DNA from 2 places in the Sporosarcina sp. FSL K6-6792 genome. Region 1 is predicted to be linked to the other one. Evidence: riboswitches for the same ligand, from Rfam matches in the RefSeq annotation. Region 1 holds a riboswitch; the other holds the start of a gene.
The links. A riboswitch is a leader RNA that binds a small molecule or an ion and turns the genes downstream of it on or off. The one in region 1 is predicted to bind FMN.

Region 1 (11,048 bases):
CTGCATCCCATCCTTTATTGCCGGCTTTCGTTCCCGCACGTTCAATTGCCTGTTCAATCGTGTCTGTTGTCAAGACACCGAAAATAACCGGGATGCCTTCCTGCAGATTGATGGCCGCGACCCCTTTAGCCACTTCATTACATACATAGTCGAAATGCGGTGTTGCTCCGCGGATAACTGTACCAAGTGTGATAACTGCATCGAACTTACCGGAAGCCGCCATCCTCTTCGCTATTAGCGGAATTTCATAGGCACCTGGCACCCAAGCAACCGCGATATCACTGTCGGCTACTCCGTGACGAAGCAATGCATCTTCCGCTCCGCTTAGTAATTTTCCTGTAATGAATTCATTGAACCTTGCTACCACGATTCCAACTTTAAGCCCTGTTCCAACTAAATGTCCTTCATAAATTGTTCTCATCATTATTCCCCCTCAATTATGCAATAAGTGTCCCATTTTATTTTTCTTTGTTTCCATATAAATTTTGTTCTCCACTTTAACAGGCATTTCGATTTGAATGCGCTCTGTTATTTCTAACCCGTGTCCTGCTATTCCAGCAATTTTACGCGGGTTGTTCGTCAGAAGATGAATCGACGTTAAACCGAGATCCCGCAGTATTTGTGCACCGATGCCATAATCTCGAAGGTCATCTGGAAATCCTAATTTCTCATTGGCTTCAACAGTATCGTATCCTTCTTCCTGCAGCTTGTAGGCCTTCATTTTATTGACGAGACCTATTCCACGACCTTCCTGACGCATATAGAGTAAGACGCCTCTTCCGGCTTTTTCAATCTGTGCAAGTGCAGCTTGAAGTTGCGGACCACAATCACATCGATATGAGCCAAAGACATCGCCTGTCAAACATTCCGAATGAACGCGGACGAGTACATTTTCAGCATCTTCGATATCACCTTTTACCAAAGCAATATGTTCATTCCCTGTTTCTTTTTCAACGAAAGCGACTGCTTTAAAATCTCCAAAATCTGTTGGCAGACTAATATCTACAATGCGCTCAACAAGTTTTTCATTGATGCGACGATAAGCAATTAGTTCCTGAATGGTTAAGATAACAAGATCAAATCGTTCAGCTATCTCTTTCAACTGTGGACCTCTCGCCATTGTCCCATCGACGTTCATAATTTCACATATGACGCCGACAGGTTCTGCTCCCGCGAGCTTCGCGAGGTCTACAGCTGCTTCTGTATGACCAGAGCGCTTTAGGACGCCGCCAGACTTCGCTATTAGCGGAAATATATGTCCTGGTCTTCTAAAGTCTGTTGGACCTGCTTCAGTCCCTAGCATCCTTAATACTGTTTCCGACCGTTCAAATGCAGAGATTCCAGTATGACAATCCGCATGATCAATGCTAATCGTAAATGCAGTTCCGTGCACATCACTATTATTTTCCGTCATAAGTCCGAGTTCAAGCTGTCGCGATTTCTCTTCGTCTATCGGCACGCAAATCAATCCACGGCCTTCCGTCGCCATAAAGTTAATCATTTCGGGTGTAGCGAATTCACCAAGTGCAACAAAGTCACCTTCGTTCTCCCGGTCTTCGTCGTCAACGACAATAATTGCTTTTCCTTTTTTTAGTTCTTCAATTGCTTTTTCTACGGTAGAGTACATCTGCTTTGCCCCCTTAACTGAGGAATCCACTGGCGATAAGGGTATCCATTGTTAAACCGCCAGTTGGATTCTCTTTGTCTGTAGTTATTAGCCGTTCTATATATTTCGCGAGCATATCGCATTCTACGTTCACTCGATCCCCAGCCCGTTTTCGGCCGATGATTGAGTCACCTTGCGTGACTGGAATTAATGAGATGATAAAACCAATACTCGTCACACCAAATACAGTAAGTGAAGTTCCATCCACAGTTACTGAACCTTTTGGGATAAAATACTTCAATAATTTAGTTGCGATACTGATTTCCATATAGATGGCATTTTCTTTTTGTCTAACCGAAACAATTTCGCCAGTGCCATCGACATGTCCACTGACTATATGTCCGCCGAAACGACCATTCGCCGCCATCGCACGTTCTAAGTTAACTGGACTTCCCGTACGCAATGCTTGAAGCGTTGTCGCTTTAACAGTTTCAGGCATGACATCAGCTGTAAATTGATTGCTCGAGAAATCTGATACCGTCAAACAGACACCATTCACGGCCAGACTATCGCCTTTTTTAACATCGCTAAGCACTTTGCTACAACGGATTGATAGTTGCAATGAATTCGCTGCTGGCCTAACCGCTGAAACTGTTCCTACTTCTTCAATAATCCCAGTAAACAACTACTGTCAATCCTCCTTCAGAAACCTGGCATGAAAGCTGAAATCGTCTCCTATTTGTCGCACATCTAAAAAACGCAGGGATTCGCTTTCTGCCATTAGGTTCCAAGTATCATTCATGAACAATGAAGAACCGTTGTCGATTAATTTCGGAGCCATATACAAATACAGTTCATCTGTGAGACCTTTATTGATGAAACTGAAATGAACTTTGCTACCGTCTTCAACGAACATTGTCATGATTTCTTTATCAGCAAAACGTTTTAAAACTTCATTCAAAAAAGATACGTTTTCTGAAATCCTTTTAATTGAAACTAAAGGATGTTCAAAAAAAGTAGTTTCAGAATGTGTTGAATCGAGAGTAAAAATAACTGTTTCTATAGCGCCGTCTGTAACAACATTCGCTGATTTGGCGTCCTGAGATGCCGGTCTAAATTAATTCGAATTGGGTTCTTTCCACCATGGGGCAAACGGGTGGTGAGGAAAGGGTTATCGTGAAGTACGGTTTGTACGTCTACCAAAATAGCATCATGGGTATGGCGGAGGTGATGGACATCGGTTCGTGATGCAGCCGAAGTAATCCATTTGCTGTCCCCGTTCTGCGTTGAAAGTCTACCGTTAAGAGTTGCGGTGGCTTTCAAGGTAACGTATGGTTTCCCGTATCTGATGAAATGAAAAAATGCTTGGTTTAACTGCTCTGCCTCTTCCTGTAAAATGCCGGTAATGACTTCAATCCCAGCAACTTTAAGAAGCCCGATTCCCGCTCCATTGACGGAGGGATTCGGATCGATAGACGCAACAAAAACACGTTGAATTCCAGATGAAATAATGAGATCTGTACACGGAGGTGTTTTCCCAGTATGGGCACACGGTTCCAGTGCCACGTATAGATCCGCACCAATAGAATTCGCACCTGCCATTGCCAGCGCATGCACTTCAGCATGAGGTGTCCCAGCTTTCAAGTGCGCACCCGTCCCTAAAATCCGGCCGTCTTTCACACAAACAGCACCAACAAGTGGATTGGGCGAGGTTTGTCCTTGTGCACTACGCGCCAGTTCAAGAGCAAGTCTCATATAATGTTGAGGGTCCATTGGCATTCCCCCTTTCGTTTTTTGAAAGGGCAGAGCCTGCAAGCACAGCACGTATATCCAAACAACTTCTCCCATCCAGACTATAACTGTCGGTGCCGGAATTTCACCAGCTCCACCGCCTTCCAAGCAAGGAAGGACGGGTCACGGACTGACGAGCTATGCTCGATCACCGCCGGTAAGGAATTTCACCTTGCCCCGAAGAGTTTGTTTATACGTGCCGACTTAAAGTTATCATACTGCTGCCATAAAATCAAAAAAGACTCAGTCTGATTGAACAGAACTGAGTCTTCTATGTATGATGAAATAAGAATACCATTGCATTTGCAACATATAATAAACCCGGGGAAACCGCTGCATATTACAGCGTTCTTCCGGGTTCATTATCCTATTGCTCGCGCTTAAATAACACTGAGATTCTATTATTTATTTCTTCAAGTCTTCAATTGAATCGATGTCCATATACTTCGGTACCACAAGACCGACTTTGACACCTTCCATATTGACGCCAAGCTCTTCGAATTTACCTTCGAATTTATCAGCATATGTTTTATGAGTTAACGGCATCCAAGCTGCAAGCGATGCATCTGCACTACCGTCAGCAACTGCAGTCCATAATGGACCTGCTTCAACTTGTGTTAATGTCACTTTATAACCCATATCTTCTAAAACAATTTTCATGACGTTATGACTAGCGATTTCACTGTCCCATGCAACGTAAGCAAGTTTGATCTTGTCGCCGTCCACTTTTTCAACGCCTTCTGTCCATACAGCCACTTTTTCTTCATTTGCTTCAACCCATTTTTGTGCTGCCGCGTCTTCTTTTTCACCTTCTTGAATAGCTACCATTATTTCTCCCATATCCTCTTCAGTCCAGTTGAACTTCGATAAGATTTGGTGAGCTTCTGGCAGATCTTCTGCTAATCCGATTCTTCCGATTGTACGGATCTGCTCTTCCCCACCGTACACACCTTTTGGATCTTCAAGATATTTCAAATCGTATTTCGCAAATTTCCAATGCGGTGTCCAACCTGTAACGATAATCGGTTGCTCTTTGTCATAAGCTTTTTTCAGTGAAGCTGTCATTGCCGCACTTGAACCTGTTGTAAGATCCCAATCTGTAAGGTCATATTCTGTAAGTACTTTTTCAGTCGCTTCCATGATACCTGCACCTGGATCGATACCTGTAATCTTATAGTCTACTGATTCACCAACTGTTTTCGTGGAGTCTCCGTCTGCTTCATTCTTGTCACTGCCACATGCAGCAAGTCCTACTGCAAGCAGAGCAACCGCTCCAAGTCCTAATACTTTTTTTGTTAATTTCATAGTTTAGTTCCCCCTTGTTTTTTCTTTCCTGCGTGTTGCGTGATGCGATCTAAAATGATTGCTACGATAACGATGGACAATCCGGTTTCAAAACCAACACCCGTTTTAAGTTGTGTAACAGCTCGGTAAACTTCTTCACCAAGCCCTGGCGCACCAACCATCGATGCAATAACGACCATCGATAGCGAAAGCATAATACTTTGATTGACACCCGCCATAATTGTCGGTTTTGCAAGCGGAATTTGTACTTTGCTCAATCTCTGCCAAGTTGTAGAACCAAATGCTTCCGTCGCTTCGATTAAATCTTTCGGAACTTGTTCTATTCCAAGCATTGTCAAACGAATTGTTGGCGGCATTGAGAAGATAACAGATGCCACAACACCTGGGACGACCCCGATGTTAAAGAAGAATATAGCTGGCAATAAATAAACGAATGCCGGCATGGTTTGCATCAAATCCAATAAGGGATTGATGATTTTTCTTGCTGTCGCTTGTTGTGATCCCCAAATACCGACTGGAATTCCGATTATCAGTGCGAAGAATACAGAGGTGAGTACGAGTGCCAGCATTTGCAGCATCGGGTACCAATAGCCCAAGTAATCGATGAACAGCAAGCCGAACAATGTAAATATGGCAATGCGGCGAGTAGATACGAACCACGCAAGCAAGGCAAATAACACGGCAAGTAAAATAGATGGCACGATATCGAGCAATTCCACTGATCCTTCAACTATTCCTTTGAGAAAATCTGAAATTCCGTCAAACACTGTACCGAAAGTTAGTACGAGCCAATCGACTCCATTGTCAATCCACTCCGCAAATGGCAAACGAGGTAAATATTTATCCATTTATCTTCGCCTCCGTATCCGTTTGTTCATCGGAATCGAAAGTTCCGTTATTATTGATAAACTGATTATCACCTGATAATGCACCAATCAATGCACCACGAATAATAATTCCCTGTAGCTTGTTATTTTCATCAACGACTGCAACCGGAATAACCGCTGTCGATACGATATCGAACAGATCGATTAGCACTGTATCCAGAAGAATCATCGGAAGGTCGGTAATCATTATTTCTTCAAGTGTCTTCCCTGTTTCAATAGCCAAACTCGCATCTTGGGCCGTGACCGCACCTAAAAGACGCTTTGCTTTATCGACAACGTAAATTGAAGATATCCCAAGTTGTTTCATCATTCGAAGAGCTACTCTCGCTCCACGGTCGATTTGAACCGTCTCAGCTTTTTTCATAATATGTCCCGCTGTCAATACTTTAGAAAGATCCACATCTTCAACAAAGCGTTCTACATATTCATTCGACGGACTCATCAATATCTCTTCGGGCGTACCCACTTGAACAATTTCCCCGTCTTTCATCAATGCAATGCGGTCGCCTATACGAAGTGCCTCATCTAAGTCATGCGTAATGAAAATAATTGTTTTCCCCATATCATTATGAAGTTGCAATAATTCGTCTTGCATATCTTTGCGGATTAACGGATCAAGCGCACTGAATGCTTCGTCCATCAGCAAAATATCTGGTCCATTAGCTAGCGCTCTCGCTAAACCAACACGCTGTTGCATGCCTCCGCTCAGCTGGCTAGGGAATTGATCTTCATATCCTGCAAGTCCGACTAGTCCTAAGGATTCTTTCGCTTTGACTTGACGTTCTGCCTTCGCTACTCCTTGGATTTCTAAGCCATATTCCGCGTTTTCAAGAATCGTCTTGTGGGGAAAGAGTGCGAAGTTTTGAAATACCATTCCAATTTTCTTACGCCTTACATTACGAAGTTGTTCTTTATTCATCCCAACGATGTCCTCACCGTCTAGCAGGATATTGCCCATTGTTGGGTCAATCAGCCTGTTCAGTAATCTAACAAGCGTTGATTTTCCGCTACCTGACAATCCCATAATGACAAATATTTCACCTTCGTACACATCGAATGATGCATTTTTCACCCCGACTGTTGCGCCGGTGGCTTTCAAAATCTCACCTTTTGTTTTTCCTTCATTTAGAAGCTGGGAAGCCCGCTTCGCATTTTTACCGAAAATCTTTGTGGTGTTTATCACTTGGATTTTCTTACTGGCAATCTGTTCACTCATACATACACTCCTTATATTTTCAAAACTGACGAATGTCTTCTAGTATAGCTGTCTTTTTTTTGCATTACAACCGTTTTCTCAATTTAAATGGTTTGTACAGAAAAAACTGTACGAACTTTTATTGCTACGAATTGCTTTTTAAGATAGGATATAATACGCTATAAGAAATGAGCTGGATCGGTTAATAAATGCCGGTTATAGTGGAGGGAAGACGTTGTATGAACGGTAATGAAAAACTTGAAAAAGCTCGTGAGCGGATTATTGAATCCATCGCACAAAATATACATCTTTATGGTCTTACACCTTCTGCTGGAAGACAGTATGGCACGATGTTTTTTCATAATGAGCCGTTAACATTGGATGACATGACAGAAGAACTCGGGATGAGTAAAACGAGCATGAGCACATCTGTCAGAGCACTATCCGATTTGAAGTTAGTGGAACGTGCTTGGAAAAGAGGGGTCCGAAAAGACCTTTATCAAGTGAAGGATGATTGGTATCAAAGCTTTATTGACCTATTTTCAATAAAGTGGAGAAGATCTGTTTCCTTGCATTCAGCCGCAATAAGAAGGTCTTTGGCTGAACTGGAAGGACTAGTAAACGATCCCGCGCTAGATGATGAATTGAGAGAAGAAGTAACTATAGATATTGAAAAATTACTATACCTACGAGATTATTACGATTGGCTCGATCGTCTTGTTGATGCTTTTGAAGATCATGATATTTTTAATCTCGTGCCAATTAAAAAGCCTGAACAGGATACGCCAAATAAGTGAACATAAGAAAAGCGGAAGGCGCCTTGGTAGACATGAAAAAGACGGCCAGTAAATAATTTGATCACACTATGGGCGCGCTACGTGTATGATTTACTTTAGATTGCTTTGGATTGAATGCTTCTATAAGATTACCGGGATATCTGAATATGTAGGGATGCGACTTTGTCGTATCCCTACATATTTTTTCGGTAATCGTATGGTGGTCCTTCATCCGTCGCCCTCCAAATACATTAGTACACGAAGTGCTAAAGCTTTTTGGGACAAAAGAATAGAGGAGTGTCTACCTGGATAAAAGCCGCCAAAGATGTAATTTTGGCGGCTGATGATTTCTATATGGTTTTTTCTTATTTATTTTAAAGAAGTGTCACTTTCTATAAGACATCACATGGATAGATGCATAATCTCTGCTAAAAGTAAGCGAGGAACAAATTGTACAGGGTACTAGAGTGCTCGAAATGGTCCAGTGAAAATAGATTTTCCAAGCCTTACTCACCAGTGTTTTATGCAAATAAATGGTTAATCAACAGACGTGTCTTCTTAACTAACTATCACATTTTTTTAATACGATTGTATCCTTTTTCCCCATATGGCTGTAACTCTTCTACCCACTTATCCAACTGCTTCTCAAGGATTTTACTTTTACTAATCCCCTGCCAATCCTTTTCATCTATCGTTTCAAGTATTTCAATTTCAAAATTGTCTTTTCCATGTTCATCCCAATCGGTTTGTAGTTCTTTATTTTTATGCCCACCGGTAGTTAACATGAATTTTAATCCGTTCAATGTTTTGAAATTCGGTGTCGAATTTACAAAAAGCTTCCCGTTCTTTACATTCTTGATTTGAAATATTCCATAACTCGGTTTATCTTCTTTCGCCTTCAATTTCATTTCTTTTTTAAAATCCATTTCATCGACATCTCCTTTTTCTTGACCCTGCACAAGGCGATATGCACTTCCTTCAGCATTACGCGTTAACACATCACGGTCGACCATCTCCCGCCGTAACAGCATATAATCTTCGAAGATCGTCACCAAAACTGCATTGACTTCACCTTCTGAATACACTTTATTCGGTTTGAAGAGCAACGCAATTTCTGCTAACAGGCGATTTTTTTCTTGCTCTTTCATACGTAGTGTTTTCAAACGCCCATCCTCCTCAGAGAAATAGCGCGCTAATTCTGTTGAAGGTTCAAATGATTTCTCATTCGGCTTATCGATATTCGTTTCATCTGTTACGATTTCTTGTTGCCGTTTCACTAAATTCATGAGAGCCAGCAGGGTTTTTGCTTGTTTTTCTTTTTTACGTAATGAAAAACGATGATTACGAATCGTCGACATGCTTCCGATTTTCAGTTCCTGTTGAATTTCTTTATCTGTCTTTCCTGCGTAAATCAAAGAAAGCAATTTCGATTGTTGGTCGGACAGCCCCGTCTGTTCCTTACCACCTGAGAGTAATCGTTCAAAAACACTGCCATGCGTCCTTTCAATATGGTGTTCCATATAACGCCAATCTGTGAAATGTACATCTCCTACAGGATAAATGATCCCTTTTTCAACTTCTTCACCACATAATAAACAGCGATAATAACGATTCTCTTCGATGTATCCCTTTTCCATAACTTCTACCGGGTAATCTAGTGACATATCCATTTAAACATAAACACCTTTCTCTTCACACTGTTTTTTATATAAACAAATATACACTTTATCTACGTTTAATACAATCTAATTTTTTCGCATAAAAAAAACCGCACTCCATAGAGCACGGTTTTTGAACATCTTAACATTCTATTTTATTACAGTTGTATCTAACTCAATTTCTACATTTCCTTTGATAGCACGACTAATCATACAGGACGTTTCAGCTTTTTCCGCAAGCTTGTGTGCCAGTGCTTCATCCTTTTCAGTTGCGTCCTTTTTCAATACGATTTCTGGTTTATGAATAATCTTTTTATATGTAATGACACCGTTCGTTACATCGACAACACCAACTGACTCCATCGTCAAGGCGACTTTCTCCAATTTACTTCGCTCCATCATAGCCGCAAGTGTAATAATATAACATGTCGCCGCTGCACCTAGCAGCATTTCATCCGGATTTGTACCAATTCCCGGCCCGTCCATTTCGGGTGGAATTGAAATCTCCGTCTTTAAATTTCCCGCATCGATTGTTCCTATATCATTCCGTAAACCTGGCCAGTCAGCTTTTAAATGGAAGTGATGTTGTGCCATAAGAAAAGTCCCCCTTTGACTATTTTGTTTCTTTCATTATACAGGTTACTATCCGTCGATTCAGTAAATCAAATTGAAGTAGTGAATTGATTGGCGTTAACCAACAGTTTATTGGAAAGAGAAGATAACTCTGACCCCGTTTTTTCAACAGCTTGCATCGCTTCAAATTGTTCCTGAAATGCGCGCATCATTTGAGCTGCATTACTTTTATTTTTTTCGGAAACATTTTCTACTTGTTTCGTAGATGCCTCCAATAACGGTAGTCCGCTTTCCAACGAGTTCAAGTGATCTTTCATAACCAATAACCTTCGATCCAATACCTTGATTTGATCTGCAGCGGCCTTGAAATTCCCACTATTTTCTTGTGTAATACTTTCAAAATTTGTTGCATCTACTTGCATCTCTTCTATATTCAAAGTAGTCCTATCAACGGATTGTTCCATTTGTAAAATAGTACCTTTAATTTCTCCTGTAGCGTTAGCCGATTGCTCCGCTAATCGTTGGACCTCATTTGCTACCACTAAGAATCCTGCTCCTGCTTTTCCAGCTCTAGTTGCTTCGATTTTCGCATTTAATGCAAGCATACGCGTTTGGTCAGTAATGCTATCAATGGTGCTAACTACACTAGAAACGGACATGAACTTTTCATGTAAGTCATCAATCGTTTGAATGACACTTTCCATACTTCGGAAGAAGATTCTCATCATTTTTGCTGCCTCGATTGTCGAAGTCTCTCCTGTTTTCACGACTTGTTTTGTAATCGTTGACTCATGAAAAACATCTTCCATTTCATTAAACAACGTAGCCATTTGAACTTTCATCTGCTGGAAGGCTTGCTGCTGTGTTGCTGATACAGAAACCGTCTCTGCAGCAATCGTCTCCAACTCTGAAACCTGAGCATTCAAATAATCATTTTTTGTCAGCAGCGCAGTTGAGCTGACGTTTAAATGACTTCCAGTCTGTGCTAGTTGTATACTAGTGTTTTTTATTTCCACGAGCATATAGGACATACTTTCAATCATCATCTTGAAGCTTTTAATGAGCGATTGGAATTCAGGTGTAGAAGATTGAATCGCCAAATCGACTCCTAAATCCCCTTCCCTGACCATGCGCATTTTTTGTTGCAATACAATTATCGGTTTCGTCATTCGGTGAATCGTCGGCGCAATCAGTAACAATGCGATGATTAACGCAATTAGGATCGATATCAAAATTTGGGTTCCCATTTCTTTCGTA
Region 2 (11,048 bases), 1.3 Mb from region 1:
ACCGGAAGTCCATACTTCTCTTGGAAATTGCGCAATGCCCAATAGGTTCCATAGCCAAATGTTCCATCAATCGTCCCAGTGTAATAACCAATATACTGAAGTCTCGACTGCAGCTCGATTACATCATCTCCAAATGCGCCGCGTGCGACATTTTGGGAACTGAATGCTTTAATTTGGACAGGTGAGGTTGCATAAGCACATCCAAGGAGCAAGATGATTGTTATCATACGGATGACCAGTTTTTTCACTTTCATTCCTCCTTTTTCTATAGTTTGTCCAAAATCAGCAATATTATTAACAAATAAAAAATGATCCAGCAAAAGCTGAATCATTTTGTGTTTGTTCGTGCTTTGCGTCTGAATTGCTGCATTGCGAACGTATGTGCATATTTAACTCTAGTTAAGCCAAACCACCAAAGAAACAGCATGAAAGGAATAATCAGATAGAGCCAGAGATTATCTACAGCGAGGATGCCGTTATAGATGAAGTGAAGACTATATGGGGCAAGGAATGCTAGAAACAAATACATATTGATGTTTGATTCTACTGCGAATTTTGCTCGGCCAAAATAATAGCCCATTACTACACCGAATAGTGCATGACTGGAAACCGGCAATAAAGCCCGAAGAAATGCGGTGTCCGCTCCAAATGTAAGTAGATAAATAATATTTTCAACCGTCGCAAAACCTAATGACACGCTGGCACCATATAAGATCCCATCGTATGCATCTTCAAATTCAACATGCCTATAAATGGCAAGCAACAGGATGAGCCATTTAAAGAACTCCTCAAGTCCACTTGTAAAAATAACATTCCGAATGAAAAAGTGGGAGAAGATGTTTTCCTCTTCAAATACGTGTTGGATAAACATTATCGGAAAAGTCATGATAGCGCCGTATATGAATGTATGAAATAATGTAAGTGATGGTTCTTTCGCAATCTGTTTTCTCAAATAAAAATAGCTAAAGAGCGCCAATCCCGGCGCAATCGCTACAGTGAACAATATGAACATCGGCCGGCCCCCATTTTGCTTTATTATACCATGATTTCCCTTAAACAGGAGGAACTACTATGAAGAAAAACATTCTGCTTGTTCATACAGGCGGTACGATCTCAATGGAACTGGATACCAAAACCGGCGGAGTAATGTTAAGTGCGGCAAATCCACTCGCATTAGAAATAGACAACATCCAGCAATTCGCCAACATAACAGAAGTGGAAGCTTTTAATTTACCTTCTCCACATATTACACCAGCACGAATGCTTGAACTCGAAGAGCTGATTTCCCGTCTGACGGAGAATAATTCCTTTGATGGTATTGTCATTACACATGGCACAGACACGCTTGAAGAGACAGCGTATTTCCTTGAACTCTCAACAAATTTCAATATCCCAATTGTATTGACGGGTGCAATGCGTTCTTCCAATGAAATTGGATCGGACGGCGTCTATAACCTGATGTCAGCTGTCAGAGTTGCCGCAGCAGACGATGCAAACGGTAAAGGGGTACTCGTCGTACTTAATGATGAAATCCACACAGCGACGAATGTGACGAAAACACATAGCAGCAGTGTCTCTACTTTTCAAAGTCCGCAATATGGACCCATCGGCATTGTAACGAAGTCAGCCATTCATTTCCACCATGCACCATTATCAAGAACCTATCTCCCTGTCGTGTCCATCAACAAAAAAGTAGCCATGTTTAAAATCTATGCCGGAATGGAATCCGACTTGCTTGTTTCGATATCTTCTCTTGGCTATGACGGTGTCGTACTTGAAGGACTAGGCCAAGGGAACGTCCCACCTGATGTGGTCGGCGGAATCAGACGTCTACTTTCTGAAGGTCTTCCAGTCATCCTAGTTTCCCGATGCTTCAATGGGATTGCACAGGATATTTATGCGTATGAAGGCGGAGGTAAGATGCTGAAAGATATGGGTGTGCGCTTTGAACACGGGCTAAGTGGCCAAAAAGCACGCTTAAAACTATTACTCGAACTTTGTACGAAGTAAAATTGTTGTAGATGTAAATGTCAAAAAGCTGCCCTTCAACCTGTTTTCCTAGATTGAAGGGTAGCTTTTATTTTACACTATTTTGTTTTGCATCAATCGTACGCGCAATTATTTCACCATGAAACTTACCATTTTCGATGAAAATCTCATTGGCATTGTTCCCCGCAGCAATAACACCTGCAATAAAGAGCCCTTCGACATTCGTTTCCATTGTTTCTTCGTCAAAAGAAGGGCGACCGCTTTCTTCTTCAATCGAAATACCAACCTTTTTTAGGAAAGTGTGATCGGGATGATAGCCAATCATTGCGAAGACATAATCATTTTCAATGTCAAACAATTCCCCTGCGATATCAATCGTGACGGAAGCATCCGTGATTTTGACAACATCCGCATTAAAATGCATGGCAATTTCACCACTACGAACAAGGCTATCGAAACCAGGTAAAATCCAGGGCTTAACACTTGGTGAATAATCGGAACCGCGGTAAACAACTGAAACCAGTGCCCCAGCACGTTCCAATTCGAGAGCAGCATCGATGGAAGAGTTCTTTCCTCCAATTACAACCACTTTTTTTCTGAAGTAAGGATGTGCCTCTTCAAAATAGTGGAAGACATTCGGGAGGTCCTCCCCTTCAATACCGAGTTGATTTGGATTGTCGTAATAGCCAGTCGCAATTACCACATTGGTTGCTAAATACTCGTCTTTATCCGTCAAAACACGGAATCCCGTACTTATTTTCGCAACATCCTCTACCTTTTCAAAACTATTAATAGGAATTTCTTTCAGTTCCGCAACTTTCCGGTAATAAACAAGTGCGTCATTCCGCTTCGGTCTATCTATAGCCGTGATAAATGGAATATCCCCTATAGACAACTTCATACTTGAACTAAAAAACGTCTGATGCGTCGGATAATGATAAATCGAATTGACTATATTGCCCTTTTCGATAACTAGAACATCCAGTCCCTGTTTTTGCAGCTCTATTGCTGCTGACAGGCCACATGGACCTCCCCCTACTACTATTACATCTTTTTGTATCATTTTATTTAATACACTCCTTTAGTACACTTCTCCATAATTTATGACGATGACGTGACATTCAGGCGCCGCACCAAGCCTCAGTGGCAACGTAGACGTGCCGTATCCATTACTGATTAGCTTCGCTCTACCCTTCTTCAATCGGAACGATCCTTTTTCCTGTAGACCGTATTTCCCGATTCGAATTTGTCCGCCATGTGTGTGCCCCGCAAGCATCAATCGAGGCTCATATAACTGCTCCACTTTCCTAAAAAGCGAAGGCGTATGCGTGACCAAAATAACATTGTCATACTGACTGACAACACGGAGGGTCGAGTCAATATCGACATTACGACTTGACGGATCGTCCGTTCCAGCTATACCCCAACGCGGATGTCCAGGAATAACACTACTTTCGTTGTCAAGGATTTTCCCGCCATAACGAGTAATAATCTCTCGCATTTCTTCTTCTCCAACTTCACGGTCATTATTACCCCAAACATAAAATAACGGTCCCAATTGCGCTAACTTACGGATATTTTCAGCTATCCGTACTAGTGGTACTCCTCTTTCAGCTAGATCACCGCCAATGATAACAATATCGATATCATGGGCAGATTGAACTTTCGCCAGCAATTTATCATCGATTTTACGCCGATGGATATCTGAAATGAAAAATACCGACATTTTTTTGTCAGCCTGACTATCAGACGCAACATTCATATTATGGTAAATAACATTCCGTCTTCTAGCACTCATAAACATATATATTAAAAATCCAATCATCAGCGAAACAGATGACCATATCATTTTATTAACCGTAATCATGCCCACCCTTCATAAGATAAGCGCAAAGTGCCATGTAGATGCGACAGGCTTAGGGCGGACCGGCGAAGCGGCATTCTTTTGCCGATTAGCCGGGCTCACTTATGACCCGAACGTCTGGCGCTTGGAGCTTGACACAGTTCCGTGTCAAAAAACCCAGATTTCCCTATTATCATAAGAAAAAGGCAAAGAATCTATACTTCGCCTTGTTCATACTGCTATTCCTCAAGGAATGACAAGTCGCTGTCCAACCCCAATTTCATTCGATGTTAAGCCGTTTGCGCTTTTGATTTTTTCGACGCCTCCACCGTTACCATAATATTTCAAAGAAATACGATAAAGGTTTTCATTACTACCAACCGTATGCGTTTTTGCTACTGGTTTAGACTCCGGTTTTACTTCCGGTTTCTTCTCCGGCTTCGTTTCTACTTTTACTTCTGGTTTCTTTTCTGGTGTTGGATTGACATTCACTACTGGTTTAGATACTGGCTTCTCCTCAACTTTTGCTTCAGCTTCAGTTTTCACAGCACTCTTTTCGTCCTCATTACTAGTTGCATTTTTTTCATCGTCTTTATCAGCATCGGCAGTTTTTTCAACTGGCTTTTCACTGTTCATTTCAAAGAGCGTGCCGGTTTCCCCACCTTTTGCTGACGTACGATCACCCGGAGTATAAAAATCGGAAATAATATACACTAAAATGAGTACCGGAATAAGTGTGAATAACCCAAGAATAACATTAATCATCGTATGGCTGGATTTCTTTTTAGGTTTACGACCTTTCCTATGCAATTCGCTACGCGATGGAAGCTTGCTAACCTCATGACCATCGTCTAGACCGATTTCCTTCCTGTGCTCTTCAAAGTCAGTCTTATAATCATCATTTTTCATCGCTACATTCTCCTATCACATCGTGCTATTCTTTCATTATGACGAATTTTGTCGTAAAAATCAAATACACCTTGCTGTATTTGCACCAACAGGATATTGGTTACTCAGAGGGGCGATTGAACTGCAACTTTCCTTGTTCCACGAGTCATCAGGCATAGTTCTTCAGAATGAAGTTAAATGGACAACAGATTTGTTATCCAAGAAGCCCCGTCAACCTTTCCTCCCAATCCACCATTCGTTTATCCAACACGATTGTTTTTTGTACATCAAGCTTTAGACCATCCGCTGTTCCACAAACCGAACAGCAAAACTTCGGTTTCATTCCACATGCCTCGCCGAAAAAACCTAAAATCTCTTCCCGAATACATCTTTCAGAATGAACTAATCGAAGCATCGTCTGTAGTTGCTCTTCTTTTTCACGTATCAATTCAGACATACGAATAATGACATCTTCAATCGGCATCCGTTCGATGTAGTAGTCTATGACACGTTTTCCTGTTTCGCTAATCCGTGCCAGTTCAGCTGCTTCAGCAGGCGGATAATTCTCTATGAGAAGACTTTTATAGTGCTTGATTTCCCATTCTTGAGGGAGATCGTCTTGGATAATGAAACGCGTTCTTCCTTCGTCATCGGACGAAAAAAGTAACGTCGCTGCCGCTAAATCACCATCACGTCCCGCACGCCCCACTTCCTGAATGTAACTTGCGATAGCTTGAGGTACATGTTCATGGATCACTTGACGGATATCGTCTTTATGTATACCCATTCCAAACGCATTTGTAGCACATATCCAGCTAATTTCACCAGTGATAAATTGTTCCTGAATGAACGCTCGATCTTCTTGCTCTTTGCCGGCGTGATAAGATGCCACAGAAACACCCTCCAGCTGAAGAAGCTGAGATAGTTCATCAGCCCGCTTTCGCGATGCCACATAAATGATTCCAGGACCCGCCGTCGTTACGATACGGTTCTTAATCCAATCCGTTTTCATCATCCCATTATCAACTTTGACAATTGAATAAGAAATATTAGGGCGGTCCAACGAATGTTGATGAATTGCAGGCATTTGAAGTTGCAGATACCTGCAAATATCAGCCTTTACTTTATCATCGGCCGTTGCGGTAAGAGCCAAAATACCTGGTCGATTCAATCCTTCAAAAAATTCTCCTAGCCGCAAATATTCTGGTCTAAAATCAAATCCCCATTGAGAAATACAATGAGCCTCATCAACAACAATTAACGACAACTGAATGTTACGTAAATGAGCAGTCACATTTTTTTGCAACAACATTTCAGGTGATATGAAAATGAACTTATAGCGGCCTAATTCCTCCATTATCCTGTTTTTCTCAGAATAAGAAAGAAATGAGTTTAACGCAACAACCCTTTTTTCACCGTTCCTTTTCATGATTGCCACCTGGTCTTCCATCAACGCAACGAGTGGTGAAACGATTAAGACAGTACCTTCAAGTACATAGGCAGGTAATTGGTAGCAAAGTGACTTCCCTATACCTGTAGGTAAAATTGCAATCGTGTCCTTACCCGCAATCACATCTCGAATGACATCTTCTTGGCCTGCCCTGAATTGATCAAAACCGAATCTCTCTTTTAATAATTTGTGAATAGCCATTAGTTGCCCCCTCCCGTCCGCGCACCTAAGATGAGACGAAGTTGAAAATAGGAAAGCGTTTCGAATTCAGATTTCAGCAAGCGAAGTCTACGGGTTCCAATTTCCTTCACTTTTCCAGCTACTGCTTCTGCATCTTCCTCAGAAACAAACTGTGTTAGCGGAAATTCTGTATCATTAATAGACATTTCTACAAAATGATCTTCAATTGTACTCTGTTTCAAGTTGCGCGCCATCGCAATTTCTTCAAGAGAAAAGCCACGATCAAAAAGTTGCTTCGTTTTTACAGAGGAATCCGTCAAATATGTCGAAACCTTGACGCTTTCAGCTATTTTTCGCAAAAAAGGCAAATCAGGAGACAGAATAATGACAGCAAGCATCATATGTAGACCTTCTATAAATAGTAGACGGATATCGAATGGATTTAGTTTCAAATTATCTGCTAACTGATCCCATGTCCAGCCTGTCAGTCCGAAACCACTTAAGCGATGAGTGATAATTGTTTTTTGTCTTTCATCCATTTCACTTCGAGTAATACATAGCCGAATTTCTTCGCTGACGCCTTTAGCAAATACTGGATCACTGATTCGCTGATTATGTAGTAGCATTTTAACAAAAGTTTGAATATCACGGTCTTTTTGAGCGGGCATAAACGATTTTTCCTTTGCTTTGAAATTCGAAACCGTCTGCACAACAAGCGATAACCTTCCGAAAAAAATCATTTCTCTCCCTCTATAATCCCAGCCGTTAAATCGGTAGGACGGTAATTTGCCAACTTCCACGCGACCTTGCTCCGTCAGTTTGACGAAAGAATCATCCATTGTTGAGATGAAACCCCTATCACTTAACTGTTTAGCTGCCTCATCGAATCGTTCAGCTGTCAGTTTTGGTACAATACCAAAGAATTCCTTCAAACCGTAGTATTCAACATCTTGCAGTGTTTGTCCCGATCGTTTGCCACGTAATAGGTGAAGTCCCGCATAGATTGTTCGTTCACCGTCTATTCTGCCTATGATGGTTAATAGTATTGAAGATAGTTTCATTTTGAATTCCTCCGATTAACAAATGTTTTTTGTTGAAAACTCTTGTCAACATCATTAGAATGAAAGGTGAAGTAAATTGTTTGTACGGAGAAAAGAGGAGAGAAAGACTATGCCTAAATATACAATCGTTGATCAGGATACATGTATAGCGTGTGGTGCGTGTGGAGCTGCTGCCCCGGATATATACGATTATGATGATGAAGGAATTGCTTATGTTATCCTCGATGATAACATGGGAACAGCTGAAGTTCCAGAAGAACTGATGGAAGACCTAGAAGACGCTTTCGATGGCTGTCCAACCGATTCTATCAAAACCGCCGACGCACCATTTGATGGCGATGCACTTAAATACGAAGATTAACTAGGCAATCGCCGTCGATAACAGAAGTCGCTTTAAAACTACGACAACTTGTCGTGCGGGCTTCCAGACAGACGTTACTCTACAATAGTGTTAAAGACTCGTGAGTGGCTCTACCAATTGGCTGAGAGACCATTGTCACGAAGCTAGATAAATCGAACGTAGAAAGGTCGTCCCGGTATTTTCCGGGACGACCTTTCTTTTATATTATGAAGTTAATTGGGTACGCTGTTGTGCAATCCATTTTTTCATACTCTTGAAAAGCAGCATGGAAATAATCATTAGCATAATTCCCTTGATCAAGTTAAATGGTAGAACTCCTAAAACAATAAAAGTAGCTAACTCATTCCCTGCCATGGCTGGGAAATTCATGAAATACGTATACATTGGTAAAAACAGTAGGTAATTCAAGACACTCATGCCAATAGCCATCGAGACAGTTCCAGCAATGAGGCCTCCCGCTAGACCAATAGATGTTTTAAATTTATTAAAGATAAAATAAATCGGCATTATGAAAAGCACGCCTGTTGCAAAGTTTGCAATTTCACCAACAGGAACACCTGTCGGGCTACCTGACATGAACCAGTGCATAATATTTTTGAGCAGTTCGACCGCAATACCTGCTACAGGTCCCATCGTCATTATTGCCAAAACCGCTGGAATCTCACTGAAATCAATTTTCAGGAATCCAGGTAGTGCAGGTAATGGGAAGTTAAACTGCATCAAAACAGTTGCAATACTCCCTAACATCGCGATGAGAATCATCTTTCGCAACTTTTTGTTATTCATTTGTTCCTCTCTCCTTTTGCGATTCACTTCAAAAGAGGAAAGGCCGTTCCATCTTGTTTATGTCGACAAAAAATCCCAAAAGCAAATAAGCTCGAGGGATTTGAAAGGTATACTCAAATAGAGAGTAGAAAAGAGATTGTTTCTTTCTCTTTTAACCCACATTTAAATAAGCACCTCTTTTTGTAGACAACACAAAAAGATGGCCGCACCTTCACCTTCTCCCATCCAGACTATACTGTCGGCTCCGGAATTACACCGGTATCAGCTGTTAAGCTCGCGGGCTTGGAAAGTGACTTTCCTTTACCGCCGGTCGGGAATTACACCCTGCCCCGAAGATGAATCAATATTTTGTTACAACCTTATTGTATACAAAAAAAAGACCTTTGTAAACAAGGCTGTTTACAAAGGTCTTTCTATTTACTTCAATATAAGTGGTAGTGGATTAGATCCAACCGGTACCGGTAAAGGCTGGCTGAAGTTAAAACCGTTCCATTCTTCTTGAACGACATTTTCGAATTGAAGCTGTTCACCAAATTCAGCTGCTGTCAGGAGCATGCCCTCAACCATTTGCATCGCTTTTTCCGGCTCCATCGCGTCCAAATCCAGCGGTTGTGTGAATTTGATGGTCGTCAATTTGTCATCTGCCTTTACTTCAAAATTTAAAGTACTTGGAATGACTGGCTTGAAAACATCATTCGGCTTCACTTTCATCTGCTGTAATGCCTCGTTCAACGATGGCTGCTGTTGTGAAAAGTTCGAAGTAAGAAACTGCTGTCCATCTTGTTGTTCAAACATATAGTAATTCAAATGATTACGACCACTTTTCAAAATCAACGGTGTGCTCGGTTGACCTACTTCAGAGAACATGGTAGCAGTTCCATCCTCGTTCTCAAATCGGACCTCCTGATAACCGTAAAACGTATCTTGTAAAGAGTCGAGATAGACTTCCATCGATCCCGAACCTATGTCATAACCATGACCTTGCGGTAGTCGGTGGATAATTACATGATCATCTGCAGCTATGTCGCCTTTATAAGGATGATACTCTTGAAAACCTAGCGCACTTTCATCGAGACGATCCGCATATTTTTTGTACAAATCATAACTCGTTGGCTCCAAGAAACCAATATCCTCCTTGATTTGACTGTTCGGAATGATAAATGTAACGGCAATGCTTAAAGCTTGATCACCTGCAAGACCTAAATGGAATAGTGTACTATCGGTAACGTCTTCGGAGTAGACAGCAAAATGGTGTGTCTTCCCTGTTTCAGATGCCATCTTAGTGGAAAATCCATCCATTGTGCCCATTTCCGCTTCTTCATCCGTACTCGATTCATTTTCCAAACTCGCACCTCTTGCAGAAGGTTCGGCGTCCTCACTTTGCATCATTTTATTGTCGGTACTTTGGTCCTTCATTGATAATTCATTTTCACCAAACATAGAAGGAACCAACAGGCCGATAACAAGCAAAGCAGCAACAGCGACAAGTGCTGGCATCCATTTCTTTGATTTTTTACGGTGAGGCGTATTCAGCCGTTCATCTTGCTTCAGCCGTGCCAGTATTTCCGACATTGGACGATTATCTGATATGTCAGGCACATCACCGAGGAGTTTTTCAATCTTGTTGTCGTTCCAATCTTTGTGGGTCATCTAGTTTCCCCCCTTCTGTCGGAAGAGCATTCAATTTCTTTTGTAATGCTTTGATCGCCCTATGTTGTGTTGTCTTCACTTTGCCTTCTGTCCAGCTAAGAATTTCAGCTGTTTCAGCTATGGAAAGATCTTGGAAATAGCGCATGATGATAACCATTTTCTGATCACCAGTACATGTATTAAGTGCTTGCAGCAGCTCTTGCATCTCTTCACTGAGTGATACGATTTCTTCCGGCAGGATACCTGTCGATACGAGTTCGCTCTTTTCCCAGTCGAACTTATCGAACAGATGCTTTTTACGAACTGTATTTTTCCTGAAATGGTCGATTGCTACATTTTTAGCAATTGAAAAGAGCCATGTCTTCTCGGAACTTTTCCCCTCAAAACCGGCGTAAGCACGCAGTACCCTCACATAGACTTCATGCATGAGGTCCTCAGCATGGTCACGGTCTCTCGTCAAATAGATAAGAAACTTGAACACATCCTGATGGTACTGTTCGTAAAGCCGATGGAAAACGGAGTCGTCCATGAAATTCCCCCGTTCTATCAATTAGTCGTATTTCAAGCTATTAAGTTACATCTTTTTTAAAGGCAATATACAACTGAAAATTGTTCCTTCAGTGTCACCTTTTGTTGCAGCGATTTTGCCACCATGTGAGTCGATAATACTTTTGGCGATGGCGAGACCAAGACCTGTTCCGCCTTTTCCTCTAGTTCTCGCTTTATCCGCTTTGTAAAATCGTTCGAAGATATACGGTAAATCCTCTTGCGGAATTCCAACACCTGTATCCGTCACTGTTATTTCAATCATATCAACTTGTTTTTGTATTCCGAGTTTAA

Region 2: linked by a shared signal. The riboswitch ahead of MKZ26_RS01025 (ECF transporter S component) and the one ahead of ribD (bifunctional diaminohydroxyphosphoribosylaminopyrimidine deaminase/5-amino-6-(5-phosphoribosylamino)uracil reductase RibD) in region 1 are both predicted to bind FMN.

Annotation. Positions count from the first base shown of each region.
Region 1 covers NZ_JBBOSA010000001.1:1,580,260-1,591,307, forward strand. The annotation lists gene ribH (6,7-dimethyl-8-ribityllumazine synthase) at 1-421, opposite strand, end outside; gene MKZ26_RS07525 (bifunctional 3,4-dihydroxy-2-butanone-4-phosphate synthase/GTP cyclohydrolase II) at 434-1,627, opposite strand; gene ribE (riboflavin synthase) at 1,641-2,291, opposite strand; partial or broken gene ribD (bifunctional diaminohydroxyphosphoribosylaminopyrimidine deaminase/5-amino-6-(5-phosphoribosylamino)uracil reductase RibD) at 2,298-3,454, opposite strand; FMN riboswitch at 3,439-3,586, opposite strand; gene MKZ26_RS07545 (glycine betaine ABC transporter substrate-binding protein) at 3,803-4,702, opposite strand; gene MKZ26_RS07550 (ABC transporter permease) at 4,699-5,550, opposite strand; gene MKZ26_RS07555 (quaternary amine ABC transporter ATP-binding protein) at 5,543-6,805, opposite strand; gene MKZ26_RS07560 (GbsR/MarR family transcriptional regulator) at 7,024-7,581, shown strand; gene MKZ26_RS07565 (DUF2087 domain-containing protein) at 8,130-9,230, opposite strand; gene MKZ26_RS07570 (OsmC family protein) at 9,369-9,812, opposite strand; gene MKZ26_RS07575 (methyl-accepting chemotaxis protein) at 9,881-11,048, opposite strand, start outside.
Region 2 covers NZ_JBBOSA010000001.1:232,527-243,574, reverse strand. The annotation lists gene sleB (spore cortex-lytic enzyme) at 1-227, opposite strand, end outside; gene prsW (glutamic-type intramembrane protease PrsW) at 329-1,012, opposite strand; gene MKZ26_RS01060 (asparaginase) at 1,072-2,010, shown strand; gene MKZ26_RS01055 (YpdA family putative bacillithiol disulfide reductase) at 2,078-3,052, opposite strand; gene MKZ26_RS01050 (metallophosphoesterase) at 3,071-3,856, opposite strand; gene MKZ26_RS01045 (LysM peptidoglycan-binding domain-containing protein) at 4,079-4,741, opposite strand; gene MKZ26_RS01040 (RecQ family ATP-dependent DNA helicase) at 4,935-6,371, opposite strand; gene MKZ26_RS01035 (helix-turn-helix domain-containing protein) at 6,371-7,411, opposite strand; gene MKZ26_RS01030 (ferredoxin) at 7,521-7,772, shown strand; gene MKZ26_RS01025 (ECF transporter S component) at 7,977-8,558, opposite strand; FMN riboswitch at 8,768-8,899, opposite strand; gene MKZ26_RS01020 (hypothetical protein) at 8,976-10,208, opposite strand; gene sigX (RNA polymerase sigma factor SigX) at 10,174-10,737, opposite strand; gene MKZ26_RS01010 (ATP-binding protein) at 10,783-11,048, opposite strand, start outside.